One region of the Buttiauxella sp. S19-1 genome, then DNA from elsewhere that is predicted to be linked to it. Evidence: predicted binding sites of a transcription regulator. Region 1 holds the regulator's gene; each other region holds the start of a gene.
What was found. Region 1 encodes sigma-54, which starts transcription at its own class of promoters, with help from an activator protein. Its sites were predicted from a motif close to GTTGGCACANNTTTCGCTNT; they were not measured.
Positions count from the first base shown of each region.

Region 2: the regulator sigma-54 is predicted to act here: its motif matches at 1,077-1,096, upstream of hydN (electron transport protein HydN).
Region 3: the regulator sigma-54 is predicted to act here: its motif matches at 2,911-2,930, upstream of glnA (glutamate--ammonia ligase).

Region 1 is NZ_JAHWLU010000002.1:62,834-67,371, reverse strand. It holds gene lptA (lipopolysaccharide ABC transporter substrate-binding protein LptA) at 1-269, shown strand, start outside; gene lptB (LPS export ABC transporter ATP-binding protein) at 276-1,001, shown strand; gene rpoN (RNA polymerase factor sigma-54) at 1,175-2,608, shown strand; gene hpf (ribosome hibernation promoting factor) at 2,631-2,918, shown strand; gene ptsN (PTS IIA-like nitrogen regulatory protein PtsN) at 3,126-3,617, shown strand; gene rapZ (RNase adapter RapZ) at 3,671-4,525, shown strand; gene npr (PTS phosphocarrier protein NPr) at 4,522-4,538, shown strand, end outside.
Region 2 is NZ_JAHWLU010000151.1:4,979-9,516, reverse strand. It holds partial or broken gene MES37_RS21955 (hypothetical protein) at 1-656, opposite strand, end outside; gene hydN (electron transport protein HydN) at 1,140-1,685, shown strand; gene fdhF (formate dehydrogenase subunit alpha) at 1,722-3,872, shown strand; gene hypF (carbamoyltransferase HypF) at 3,998-4,538, shown strand, end outside.
Region 3 is NZ_JAHWLU010000045.1:17,427-21,964, reverse strand. It holds gene glnG (nitrogen regulation protein NR(I)) at 1-124, opposite strand, end outside; gene glnL (nitrogen regulation protein NR(II)) at 133-1,182, opposite strand; gene glnA (glutamate--ammonia ligase) at 1,415-2,824, opposite strand; gene typA (ribosome-dependent GTPase TypA) at 3,201-4,538, shown strand, end outside.

The DNA.
Region 1 (4,538 bases):
AAGATAGCGGTAAACCCGTTAGCGGCCACTCAGCGACCATGCACTATGAGTTGCAAAACGACTTTGTAGTTCTGACCGGTAATGCTTATCTCGAGCAGGTCGACAGCAATATCAAAGGCGACAAAATTACTTATCTGGTGAAAGAACAGAAGATGCAGGCCTTTAGCGAAAAAGGTAAACGTGTCACCACCGTTCTGGTCCCTTCTCAACTGCAGAAAAAAGACGGCCAGGCTCCGGCACCAGCCCCTGCGCAGAAAAAGAGTAACTAATTCGTTATGGCTACTTTAATTGCAAAAAATCTCGCCAAAGCCTACAAAGGCCGCCGCGTCGTTGAAGATGTCAGCCTGGCTGTTAAGTCGGGTGAAATTGTCGGGTTACTTGGCCCAAACGGTGCCGGGAAAACCACCACCTTTTACATGGTGGTTGGCATTGTGCCGCGTGACGCCGGCAACATTATTATTGATGATGAAGACATCAGCCTTCTGCCACTTCATGCTCGTGCTCGTCGAGGTATCGGCTACTTACCGCAAGAAGCGTCTATTTTCCGCCGTTTAAGTGTGTTCGATAACTTAATGGCTGTGCTGCAAATCCGTGACGATCTTTCTGTTGAGCAGCGTGATGACCGCGCTAATGAGCTGATGGAAGAATTCCACATCGAACATTTGCGTAATAACCTCGGGCAGTCATTGTCTGGTGGCGAGCGTCGTCGTGTCGAAATTGCCCGAGCATTAGCCGCAAATCCAAAATTTATTCTTCTGGATGAACCTTTTGCTGGTGTTGACCCAATATCCGTCATCGACATCAAGCGAATCATTGAGCATCTGCGCGACAGTGGGCTCGGGGTGTTGATTACTGACCATAACGTACGCGAAACGCTGGCTGTTTGTGAACGTGCCTACATCGTAAGCCAGGGCCATTTAATCGCCCATGGCACTCCAGCCGAAATCCTGGAAGACGAGCATGTTAAGCGCGTGTATCTGGGCGAAGAGTTCAGACTCTGATAGGGTAGTAAAAATTATAATATTTATACTCAAAATAATTCGAGTTGCAGGTAGGCGACAAGGGAGTTCATCCCAGGAGCTTACTTGAGTAAGTGACTGGGGTGAAGGAGTGCAGTCAACACCCCTGCAGCTCGAAGTATGACGAGTATAACCTGAGGAAGCTCGCTCTGAATATGAAGCAAGGTTTGCAATTACGGCTTAGCCAACAACTTGCTATGACTCCCCAGTTACAGCAGGCAATTCGTCTGTTGCAACTTTCGACGTTAGAGCTACAGCAAGAACTTCAGCAAGCACTGGAAAGTAACCCACTGCTTGAGCAAACCGATCTGCATGAAGAAGTTGAAACTCAGGAAGTACGTGAAAACGAAGCGTTAGATACCCGTGAGGCGCTTGAGCAAAAAGAAATGCCTGACGAGTTACCGCTGGATACCAGTTGGGACGAAATCTACACCGCAGGCACTCCATCAGGAACCGGAAGCGATTATATCGACGACGAATTGCCGGTTTATCAGGGGGAAACGACCCAGTCTCTTCAGGATTATCTGATGTGGCAGGTTGATCTCACCCCGTTTTCAGATACTGACACAGCAATTGCGACCTCTATTGTCGATGCCGTTGACGAAATGGGTTATCTCACAGTTTCTCTGGAAGAAATTCTGGAAAGCATGGGTGATGACGAAATCACCCTCGACGAAGTGGAAGCCGTACTCAAACGCGTTCAACGCTTCGATCCTGTGGGTGTTGCCGCACGTGATCTACGCGATTGCCTGCTCATACAGCTTTCACAGTTCGCTCGCGAAACGCCATGGTTAACCGAAGCCAGCTTGATTGTCAGCGATCACCTGGATCTGCTCGCTAACCATGACTTCCGCAGCCTGATGCGCGTCACCCGTCTGAAAGAAGAGGTGCTGAAAGAGGCAATGTGCCTGATTCAGTCTCTTGACCCACGCCCAGGGCAATCCATTCAGACCGGTGAACCGGAATATGTCATACCGGATGTTCTGGTGAAAAAAACGCAAGGTCACTGGACTGTAGAACTCAATGCCGACAGCCTCCCTCGCCTGAAAATAAACCAGCAGTACGCTGCAATGGGCACCAGTGCCCGCAATGACAGCGACTCGCAATTTATTCGCAGTAATCTGCAAGAAGCAAAGTGGCTGATTAAGAGCCTGGAAAGCCGGAACGACACGCTGCTGCGCGTCAGTCGCTGTATCGTTGAACAGCAACAAGGCTTTTTTGAACACGGCGAAGAGCACATGAAACCGATGGTGCTTGCTGATATCGCTCAGGTCGTAGAAATGCATGAATCGACCATTTCCCGAGTGACCACGCAAAAATATTTACATAGCCCACGCGGCATTTTTGAATTGAAGTATTTCTTCTCAAGCCACGTTAATACCGAAGGTGGAGGTGAAGCCTCCTCGACGGCAATTCGTGCATTGGTGAAGAAATTAATTGCTGCGGAAAACCCTGCGAAACCACTGAGTGATAGCAAGTTAACGACTATGCTATCGGATCAGGGGATCATGGTGGCACGCCGCACTGTTGCGAAGTACCGAGAGTCTTTATCCATACCACCGTCAAATCAGCGTAAACAGTTGGTTTGACTTAACCGATAAGGAAGACACTATGCAGCTCAACATTACAGGACATAACGTCGAAATCACTGACGCACTGCGCGAATTTGTGAGTACGAAGTTTGCCAAACTGGAGCAGTACTTCGATAGAATTAACCAAGTCTATATTGTGTTAAAAGTGGAAAAAGTCACGCATATTGCCGATTCAACGCTTCATGTAAATGGTGGTGAAATTCATGCCAGCGCGGAAGGGCAGGATATGTATGCGGCGATTGACGGTCTGATTGATAAACTGGCTCGCCAGTTAACCAAACATAAAGATAAACTAAAACAACACTGATAATCCGGGCAACTGTTTAAGCAGTTACCCAAAATAATTCGAGTTGCAGAAAGGCGGCTACACAGTGAATCCCCATGAGCTTACTCTGGTAAGTGACTGGGGTGAGCGAGGAAGCCAACGCATATGCAACTTGAAGTATGAAGGGTAAAGACGGCTCGTTGCGTGGAGTAGCGGGCCGTTAGCATAACAGGGTGCTTAGGTGAACTTATGATGAACAACGATTCTGCTCTACAACTTAGTCAAGTCCTGAACAAGGAATGTACCCGTACCAACGTACATTGCCAGAGTAAAAAGCGTGCACTGGAAATCATCAGTGAACTGGCAGCAAAACAGCTCGGCCTGCCACCACAAGTGGTATTTGAGGCTGTATTGACGCGCGAACGCATGGGCAGTACCGGTATCGGAAATGGCATCGCCATTCCCCATGGGAAACTGGAAGAAGATACGACTCGTGCCGTTGGGGTGTTTATTAAACTGGAAACCCCTATCGCTTTTGACGCCATCGATAACCAACCGGTTGACCTGATGTTTGCGCTGCTTGTTCCTGCGGATCAAACAAAAACGCACTTACATACTTTGTCTCTGGTAGCAAAACGTCTGGCTGACAAAACGATTTGCCGCCGCCTGCGTTCTGCACAGAGCGATGAAGAGCTTTATCAGATCATTACCGAAACAGAACAAGGTAGTGAAAGTGAATAATCTGGCTGCGGTCACGGGTATGCCGCAGCAAGAAAAGTTGGGGGAGTGAAAACATGGTGCTGATGATTGTCAGCGGCCGCTCTGGTTCAGGGAAGTCTGTAGCCTTGCGTGCACTAGAAGATATGGGATTCTACTGTGTAGATAACCTACCAGTGGTGCTATTACCTGATCTTGCTAAAACCCTCGCAGAACGCCAAATTTCTGCGGCAGTCAGCATCGACGTGCGTAACATGCCGGAAAATCCGGAGATCTTTGAACAGGCAATGACCAATCTGCCTGACTCATTCTCACCACAATTGTTATTCCTTGATGCCGATCGCAACACGCTGATTCGTCGTTATAGTGACACGCGCCGCTTGCACCCGCTTTCCAGTAAAAATCTCTCGCTGGAAAGTGCGATAGATGAAGAAAGTGACTTGCTGGAGCCATTGAAATCCAGAGCCGATCTGATCATCGACACCTCTGAGATGTCGGTGCATGAGCTCGCGGAAATGCTGCGTACCCGTTTGCTTGGTAAACGTGAACGTGAGCTGACAATGGTGTTCGAGTCCTTTGGCTTTAAACATGGTATTCCGATTGATGCGGATTACGTGTTCGATGTGCGCTTCCTGCCAAACCCGCACTGGGACCCGAAGCTGCGCCCGATGACCGGTCTGGACAGACCTGTTGCTGCGTTCCTCGACCGTCATACCGAAGTCCACAATTTTATCTACCAGACGCGTAGCTATCTTGAGCTATGGTTACCTATGCTGGAAACCAATAACCGCAGCTATCTAACTGTGGCGATTGGCTGTACCGGCGGTAAACACCGTTCAGTTTATATCGCTGAACAGTTGGCAGATTATTTCCGTTCACGCGGCAAGAACGTGCAATCCCGTCACCGCACGCTGGAAAAACGTAAAACATGACCGTAAAACAGAC
Region 2 (4,538 bases), on a different contig from region 1:
GTTGTGTATGTTCTATATTGAGAATGAAACACCATATGTAGCGCACCTTCCATTTTCTTACGACCGACAAAATCATTTGGATAAATAATTTCACCCAAATTAGAATCAAAGAAACAAATATCGCGAGCGGCTATCTTCAGAGCAACGGAATGCCCAACGCTTGCGTTAACCATATTTATTTCATGCTTACCATTCATTACCAATTCATTCATCAAAGCTGATGCCGATACTCTACTTAGTCTGACCATACCTCTATAACGAATATGACCTTCTATTCTTACAATCTCATTAAATATTTCTTCTCTGGGAAGTGAGGTATACGCCAAAGCAACATGATAATGTTGATATTGGAGATTCATAACCCCACGAATAATGCTCTGAGTTTTTGGCAAATGAAAATAATTCTCAACATTGCACGAATGCGGAGGTGAAATAAGGTAAGCTGCGCTAAATCCATAACAAGCCCCCCCCAATCCATATATTTCCTTGCCCTGAATATCCTTTTTCCCTGTTGCTCCAGTCCACACACCACCCAACTTTGTTCGATCGGTACCTGACCAACCGTACTTCCTCATGTAAGCACTCTGGCTAAAATAATTGTATTTACCCTTAGTATTTCTGACATAAGTCATTAATGCATTTACTATGTTTGGCATCCAATCCCTTATATAGACTCATACGCATAAATTAAACAATACATAACAGATCACAGCGTTATCTCAATGGCTGAGATTTATGTAATAATTTGGGGTGGCACGCTATCACAAATATTATTACCTTTATACTTAAATAGTTATTAAGTATTATATAGTCATTATTAAAACCAATGATAAACCTCACAAATAAAACCATTTAATTAAAAAAGAAAATATATTATTAATATATTTGATATTGACACTACTTCATTGTTATCGATTACCTGAGTTTGAACGGCCAGGAAAAGCCGTTTATCTCCTGGTGAGGGCAACTCAATCCACTCTCTGTCATCTGCCCAAATGACATCGTCAAATGTGTCGATGTCACTGTCATCCCACCCCGGATCAATGCGCAAAGCCTTGAATCACGCTAGTTTCAAAGTTGGCACACTTTATGTATGCCTAAAGCAGTCTTATAAAAAACACTCTATCCAGGAGTCTCTGATGAACCGCTTCATCATTGCTGATTCGAGCAAATGTATTGGCTGTCGCACTTGCGAAGTGGCCTGTGTCGTGTCCCACCAGGAAGCACAGGATTGCGCGGCATTAACACCGCAAACTTTCCTGCCTCGTATTCACGTGGTTAAAGGCGTGAATGTTTCTACCGCAACGATGTGCCGCCAGTGCGAAGACGCACCTTGCGCCAACGTCTGCCCTAACGGGGCTATCAGCCGCGAACATGGCTTTGTGAATGTGATGCAGGAACGCTGCATCGGCTGCAAAACCTGCGTGGTTGCCTGCCCATATGGCGCGATGGAAGTGGTTGTTCGCCCGGTTGTGCGTAACAGCGGCGCGGGTCTTAACGTGATGGCTGAAAAAGCCGAAGCGAATAAGTGCGACCTTTGCCACACCCGTGCAGAAGGCCCGGCCTGTATGGAAGCCTGCCCAACCAACGCCATTATCTGCGTTGATCGCAACAAACTTGAACAAATGAATATCGAAAAACGCCGCCGTGCTGCGTTTGATGCGACTTCATCTATTTATTTCTAAACCCCTTTAACTTCACTTTTAACAGGTCTGTTACTGATGAAAAAAATTACCAGCGTCTGCCCTTACTGTGGCGCAGGCTGCAAACTCAAACTGGTTGTTGAGAAGAATAAAATTATCCGTGCCGAAGCGGCTGATGGCGTGACGAACCAAAATGAACTCTGCCTGAAAGGCTATTACGGCTGGGATTTTCTCAACGACACAAAACTGCTCACACCGCGTCTGACGCAGCCGATGATTCGTTATGAAAAAGGCGGCAAGCTCCAGCCTGTTAGCTGGGATGAAGCCATTAGCTATACCGCGAAACGCCTGAAAGCGATTAAAGATCAATATGGCCCGCGTTCCATTATGACGACCGGTTCGTCACGCGGAACGGGTAACGAAACTAACTATGTGATGCAGAAGTTTGCCCGCGGTGTGCTGCATACCAACAACGTCGATTGCTGTGCGCGTGTTTGCCACGGGCCGTCGGTGGCGGGTTTGCAGGTGACGCTGGGAAATGGCGCGATGAGTAACTCCATCGGCGACATCGAACATTCAAAATGCCTGTTGGTATTTGGTTATAACTGCGCCGATTCGCACCCGATCGTGGCGCGTCGGGTGATTAAAGCGAAAGAAAATGGCGCGAAAATCATTGTTTGTGACCCGCGCCGCATCGAAACCGCGCGTATTGCAGACCAACATTTGCAGCTGAAAAACGGCTGTAATATGGCGCTGGTGAATGCCTTTGGCTACGTGCTGCTCGAAGAGAACCTCTACGATAAAGAGTACGTGGCGAAATTTACTGACGGTCTGGATGCTTACCGTGAAGTGGTAAAAGGCTACGCGCCAGAAGACGTTGAGCATTTGACTGGCGTACCGGCGCATCAGGTTCGTCAGGCGATGCGGACGTTCGCCGCAGCTCCTTCAGCCACCATCATGTGGGGCATGGGCGTGACGCAGTTTGGTCAGGCAGTCGACGTGGTAAAAGGCTTATCAAGCCTGGCACTGCTGACCGGTAACCTGGGGCGTGAAAACGTTGGCGTTGGCCCGGTACGTGGGCAAAACAACGTGCAGGGTGCGTGTGATATGGGCGTACTGCCGAACCAGTTCCCTGGCTATCAGGATGTGGTTGACCCGGACGTTCGTGCCAAATTTGCCAAAGCATGGGGCATCAACGTTGATGATATGGACGACAAAGTCGGCGTGCGTATCACCGAAGTGCCGCATATGGCCATCGAAGGTGAAATGAAAGCCTATTACATCATGGGCGAAGACCCGTTGCAGACCGAAGCCGATCTTGGCCTGGTGCGCAAAGGGTTTGAAGCGCTCGATTTTGTGGTAGTGCAGGACATCTTTATGACCAAAACCGCCGAAGTGGCGGATGTGATTTTGCCAGCGACTTCCTGGGGCGAACACGGTGGCGTATTCACCTGTGCGGACCGCGGCTTCCAGCGTTTTGAAAAAGCCATTGATGCGAAATACAACGTCAAACGTGACTGGGAAATTATCAGCCTGCTCGCAACCGAGATGGGCTACCCGATGCACTACGACAACAACCAGCAAATCTGGGACGAACTGCGCGAACTCTGCCCGCTGTTCTTTGGTGTGACCTGGGAAAAAATGGGTGAAATGGGCCATGTTCAGTGGCCGTGCCCGACGCTTGACCACCCTGGCACGCCGTATCTCTACAAAGACAGCAAGTTCGATACTCCAAACGGTAAAGGCCAGCTTTTTGCCGCGCAGTGGCGTGCGCCTGCCGAAGTGCCAGATGCCGAATATCCGCTGGTGCTGTGTACCGTGCGTGAAGTTGGCCACTACTCTTGCCGCTCGATGACCGGCAACTGTGCGGCGCTGCAAACCCTGGCCGATGAACCTGGATTTGTGCAAATGAACCCGACAGACGCCAACCTGCTCGGCATTAAAGACAAGCAACTGGTGTGGGTCAGTTCACGTCGCGGCAAAGTTATCAGCCGTGCAGAAGTGAACGAGCGCATTAACGTAGGCTCCGTTTACATGACCTACCAATGGTGGATTGGTGCGTGTAATGAGCTAACGCAGGACAACCTGGACCCGATTTCCAAAACACCGGAAACCAAGTATTGCGCGGTCAACGTTAGCCAGATTGCCGACCAGCAATGGGCAGAAAACTACGCTCAGACGACCTATAGCGATATGAAAGCGCGTTTGCGTCAGGCTGTAGAAGTTTAAGTGTAAAAACAACCCTCATCCCAACCTTCTCCCTGAGGGAGAAGGAGTATTCCCCCCTCTCCTGTGGGAGAGAGTTGGGGTGAGGACGAAAGTTTTAAGGAACAATTGTGAATTTTAACGGCGTGATGCTACGCATTCGCGGCAAAGTGCAGGGCGTTGGCTTCCGGCCATTCGTCTGGCAACTGGCGCAACAACTCAGCCTCACCGGCGATGTCTGCAATGACGGCGCGGGTGTGTTAGTGCGCCTGACATCCACCGCCGATGCGTTTATCACCAGGCTTCACGCCCATTGCCCGCCACTGGCGCGTATCGATAGCCTTGAACAATCGCCAATGCAGTGGGAAACGCTACCCCAGGATTTCACCATTCGCCACAGTCACAGCAGCGCGATGGAGACACAAATCGTCCCCGACGCCGCCACCTGCCCGGATTGCCTGCGCGAACTCAACGATCCAAACAATCGCCGTTATCGCTATCCGTTTATCAATTGCACCCACTGCGGCCCGCGCTTCACCATTATTAATGCCATGCCGTATGACCGGCCAAACACGGTGATGGCGGCTTTTCCACTTTGCCCAGCGTGTGAAAAAGAGTACCGCGAACCAATGGACAGGCGCTTTCATGCGCAGCCTGTCGCTTGCCCGGAATGTGGGCCGCAAATCAGCT
Region 3 (4,538 bases), on a different contig from region 1:
CATTCAGGACTTCAGTGCCACTTTCAAATGTGGTGCAGCTTAAACCAGCCCCTGTTAGTGCGCGTTCCAACACCCAACGGATGGAGCTATCGTCATCAACGATCCAAACTATCCCTCGTTGCATAAAGACCTCTACTTACGAATGGGCAGGTAAACCGAAAACTCGGTATGACCTGGCCAACTGTTAAATTCGATTTTTCCCGAATGCTGATCGATCAAGTTGCGTGCAATAGAAAGACCCAATCCTGTCCCTCCTTCACGGCCACTCACCATTGGGTAGAATAGTGTGTCCTGCAGATGGGCCGGAATACCCGGACCGTTGTCTTCAACATCAATTCGTGCAGCCAGTCGGTAACGAGTACCGTGCAGCGTAATTTGAAAGGCGGTACGCGTGCGTAACACAATCTCACCACCATCGCTGCCGAGCGCCTGAAGCGCGTTGCGCACAATATTCAATAAAATCTGTTCAATTTGGTCTGGGTCGTGCGCTAACTCAGGCAAACTTGGGTCGTAATCTCTTACCAGCGACACGTTGGCAGGTAATTCCATCGACACCAGTTTCATCACCCGTTCGGTGACTTTATGAATACTTTCAGTAACGTGCATGCCAGGTTGCTGCGGGCCTAACAGCCTGTCGACCAGATTACGTAAACGATCAGCCTGCTCAATAATCACCTTGGTGTATTCAGTGAGCGAAGGATCGGGTAAGGCTTTTGCCAGTAATTGCGCAGCACCACGTAACCCACCAAGTGGATTTTTAATCTCATGAGCCAGCCCACGTACTAAGTCACGAGCGGCAATTTGCTGTGCCTGCTGTAACTGTTCCTGACTTAAACGTCGTTGGTTATCCATCGGCGCCATTTCCATCAGGATGAAACCTTCTGGTAAACGTTGTGCTGTCAGGGAAAGAATGTGGGAGCGGCTATCGATAACCAGCGTGACTTCGTTATCGGTAAAACCCTGGCCGGAGGTCAGGCTTTCCTGCATCAAGCCAATATTTAGTGAAAAGTAACTCAACAGCTCTGGTAACGGTGTGCCGTACAGCTTGCGTGAACTTTGCGCCAAAAGTTGCTGTGCCGCCGGATTGGCGTAATGCACCGCCAGTTCGTCATCGACCAGTAAAATGCTATTGATTAAAGAATTCAGGATCTGCCCAGCATCGGGCAGCGTGCCGGTTGCCATACAGCAGTCTCCGATAATTTGCACTGTGATGGTGCATTATAGTTTCCTGGCAGCAAAAGATATTGTTGCAGCAGATTATTTGTGGAGAAAAAAGCCCATCCTGAGATGGGCTAAAAGTTTCCACGGCAACTAAAAATCTTCTGAGACTGATGACAAACCACTTCGTAGGTCGGATAAGCGCAGCCCTACAACACCTGTTTAGTGAATTTTGTCAGCAATCTGCTCAACGTCATTAAACGCTGTAATACAGTTCAAACTCGACTGGGTGCGGAGTCATACGCACGCGGTCGTTTTCTTCGATACGCAGCGCGATGTAAGCATCGATAGCTTCATCAGTGAACACGCCGCCCGCAGTCAGGAACTCGCGGTCTTCGTTCAGGCAGTTCAGTGCTTCTTCCAGAGAGCCTGCAACTTGTGGGATCTCTTTTGCTTCTTCTGGAGGCAAGTCGTACAGGTTTTTGTCCATTGCTTCGCCCGGATGGATTTTGTTCTTGATACCATCAAGACCAGCCATCAGCAGTGCTGCGAAGCACAGGTACGGGTTAGCCGCTGGGTCCGGGAAGCGCACTTCGATACGACGTGCTTTCGGAGACGCAACTACTGGGATACGGATTGAAGCGGAACGGTTAGCTGCAGAGTAAGCCAGCATAACTGGAGCTTCGTAACCCGGGACCAGACGCTTGTAGGAGTTGGTGGTTGGGTTAGCCAGGGCGTTGATGGCTTTAGCGTGTTTGATAACACCGCCGATGTAGTACAGCGCTTGCTCAGACAGGCCAGCATATTTGTCACCAGCGAACAGGTTTACACCGTTCTTAGCCAGGGACATATGGCAGTGCATACCAGAACCGTTATCGCCAAACATTGGTTTTGGCATAAAGGTCGCTGTTTTGCCGTAAGCATGAGCAACGTTGTGAACCACATATTTGTAGATCTGAATCTCATCTGCTTTTTTAGTCATGGTGTTGAAGCGGGTAGCCACTTCGTTCTGACCAGCAGTTGCTACTTCGTGGTGGTGAGCTTCAACAACCAGGCCCATTTGCTCCATAGTCAGACACATTGCAGAACGCAGGTCTTGTGCGGAGTCAACCGGAGGAACTGGGAAGTAACCGCCTTTAACAGCAGGACGGTGGCCTTTGTTGCCGCCTTCGTATTTGGTGCCGCTGTTCCATGCGCCTTCGATATCATCGATAGCCACGTGAGAACCGGAGATGGAGCTACCGAAACGAACGTCGTCGAACAAGAAGAACTCTGGTTCTGGCCCGAACAGTACGGTATCGGCGATGCCAGTAGAACGCAGGTAGTCTTCAGCACGCTTGGAAATGGAGCGTGGATCGCGGTCATAACCCTGCATGGTGCCAGGCTCAAGAATGTCGCAACGAATGATCAGCGTAGAATCAGCGAAGAATGGGTCAATAACAGCGGTAGATGCATCTGGCATCAGAACCATGTCGGATTCATTGATGCCTTTCCAGCCACCAATTGAAGAACCATCAAACATTTTGCCTTCTTCGAAGAAGTCAGCAGTAACCTGATGAGCAGGGATAGTGACGTGCTGTTCTTTACCTTTGGTGTCAGTGAAGCGCAAATCTACAAACTTCACTTCGTGTTCATTCAGCATCGTCAAAACGTGTTCAGCGGACATACTTAACTCTCCCGGATTGGTCATTGTCGTCGTGGTAACGAGGTGTTCAATACTTTCTTCGTTTGGCTATTCGCCCTAAAATGTTTAAAGCGAAATCTGTGCCAACTTTTAAATTACCCTAAAAAGGCGCTATCATGCGCACCATAGTGCAAAAGGGATGCACCATGATGGATAGTTTGCACCAATGTAGTGCTTCAGTCTGAGATTTGAGCACCATATTGGTGCAATTTTCGTTGTGGCTCCCTTTTTTGCTCCGTGAAAGCGATCACAAACCCTTACTTTCAACATTGTTTGTAAAAGTTCTTTGTGATCCTGTTATGTCCTTCGATTAATACGTGTACAATAACGCGCTATTTCTAATGCCTGAGGCAAAGTTGTGATCGAAAATCTGCGTAATATCGCCATCATCGCGCACGTTGACCATGGTAAAACTACCCTGGTTGATAAGCTGCTGCAGCAATCTGGTACTTTCAGTAACGACCGTGCTGAAGCCACTGAACGCGTGATGGACTCCAACGATTTGGAGAAAGAGCGTGGGATTACCATCCTCGCTAAAAACACCGCTATCAAATGGAATGACTACCGTATCAATATCGTTGATACCCCTGGGCACGCCGACTTCGGTGGTGAAGTTGAACGTGTAATGTCCATGGTAGACTCCGTTCTGCTGGTCGTTGATGCAATGGATGGCCCAATGCCGCAGACGCGCTTCGTAACCAAGAAGGCATTTGCTCATGGTTTGAAGCCAATTGTTGTTATCAACAAAGTTGACCGTCCTGGCGCGCGTCCTGACTGGGTTGTTGATCAGGTGTTCGACCTGTTCGTAAACCTTGACGCTACTGACGAGCAACTCGATTTCCCAATCATCTACGCATCAGCGTTGATGGGTATCGCAGGTAACGATCACGGTGATATGGCGGAAGACATGACCCCGCTGTACCAGGCGATTGTTGACCACGTTAAAGCACCAAGCGTTGACCTTGATGGTCCGTTCCAGATGCAAATCTCCCAGCTCGATTACAACAACTACGTTGGTGTTATCGGCATCGGTCGCATCAAACGCGGTAAAGTGAAGCCTAACCAGCAAATCACTATCATCGACAGCGAAGGTAAAACTCGTAACGGTAAAGTCGGTAAAGTACTGACCCACCTCGGCCTGGAGCGTATTGAATCCACCGAAGCGGAAGCCGGCGACATCATCGCGATTACCGGTCTGGGCGAGCTGAACATCTCCGACACCCTTTGCGACACGCAAAATGTTGAAGCGCTGCCAGCACTGTCTGTTGATGAACCAACTGTTACCATGTTCTTCAACGTCAACACCTCTCCGTTCTGTGGCAAAGAAGGTAAATTTGTTACCTCTCGTCAGATCCTTGACCGCCTGAACAAAGAGCTGGTGCACAACGTCGCACTGCGTGTTGAAGAAACCGAAGATGCGGATGCATTCCGTGTATCCGGTCGTGGTGAGCTGCACCTGTCTGTTCTTATCGAAAACATGCGTCGTGAAGGCTTCGAACTGGCTGTGTCCCGTCCGAAAGTAATCAACCGTATGATCGATGGTCGTATGCAAGAGCCGTTCGAGAACGTGACTCTGGATATCGAAGAACAGCACCAGGGTTCTGTGATGCAGGCGATGGGCGAGCGTAAGGGCGATGTCAAAGACATGATCCCTGACGGCAAAGGCCGTATCCGTCTGGATTACCTGATTCCAGCA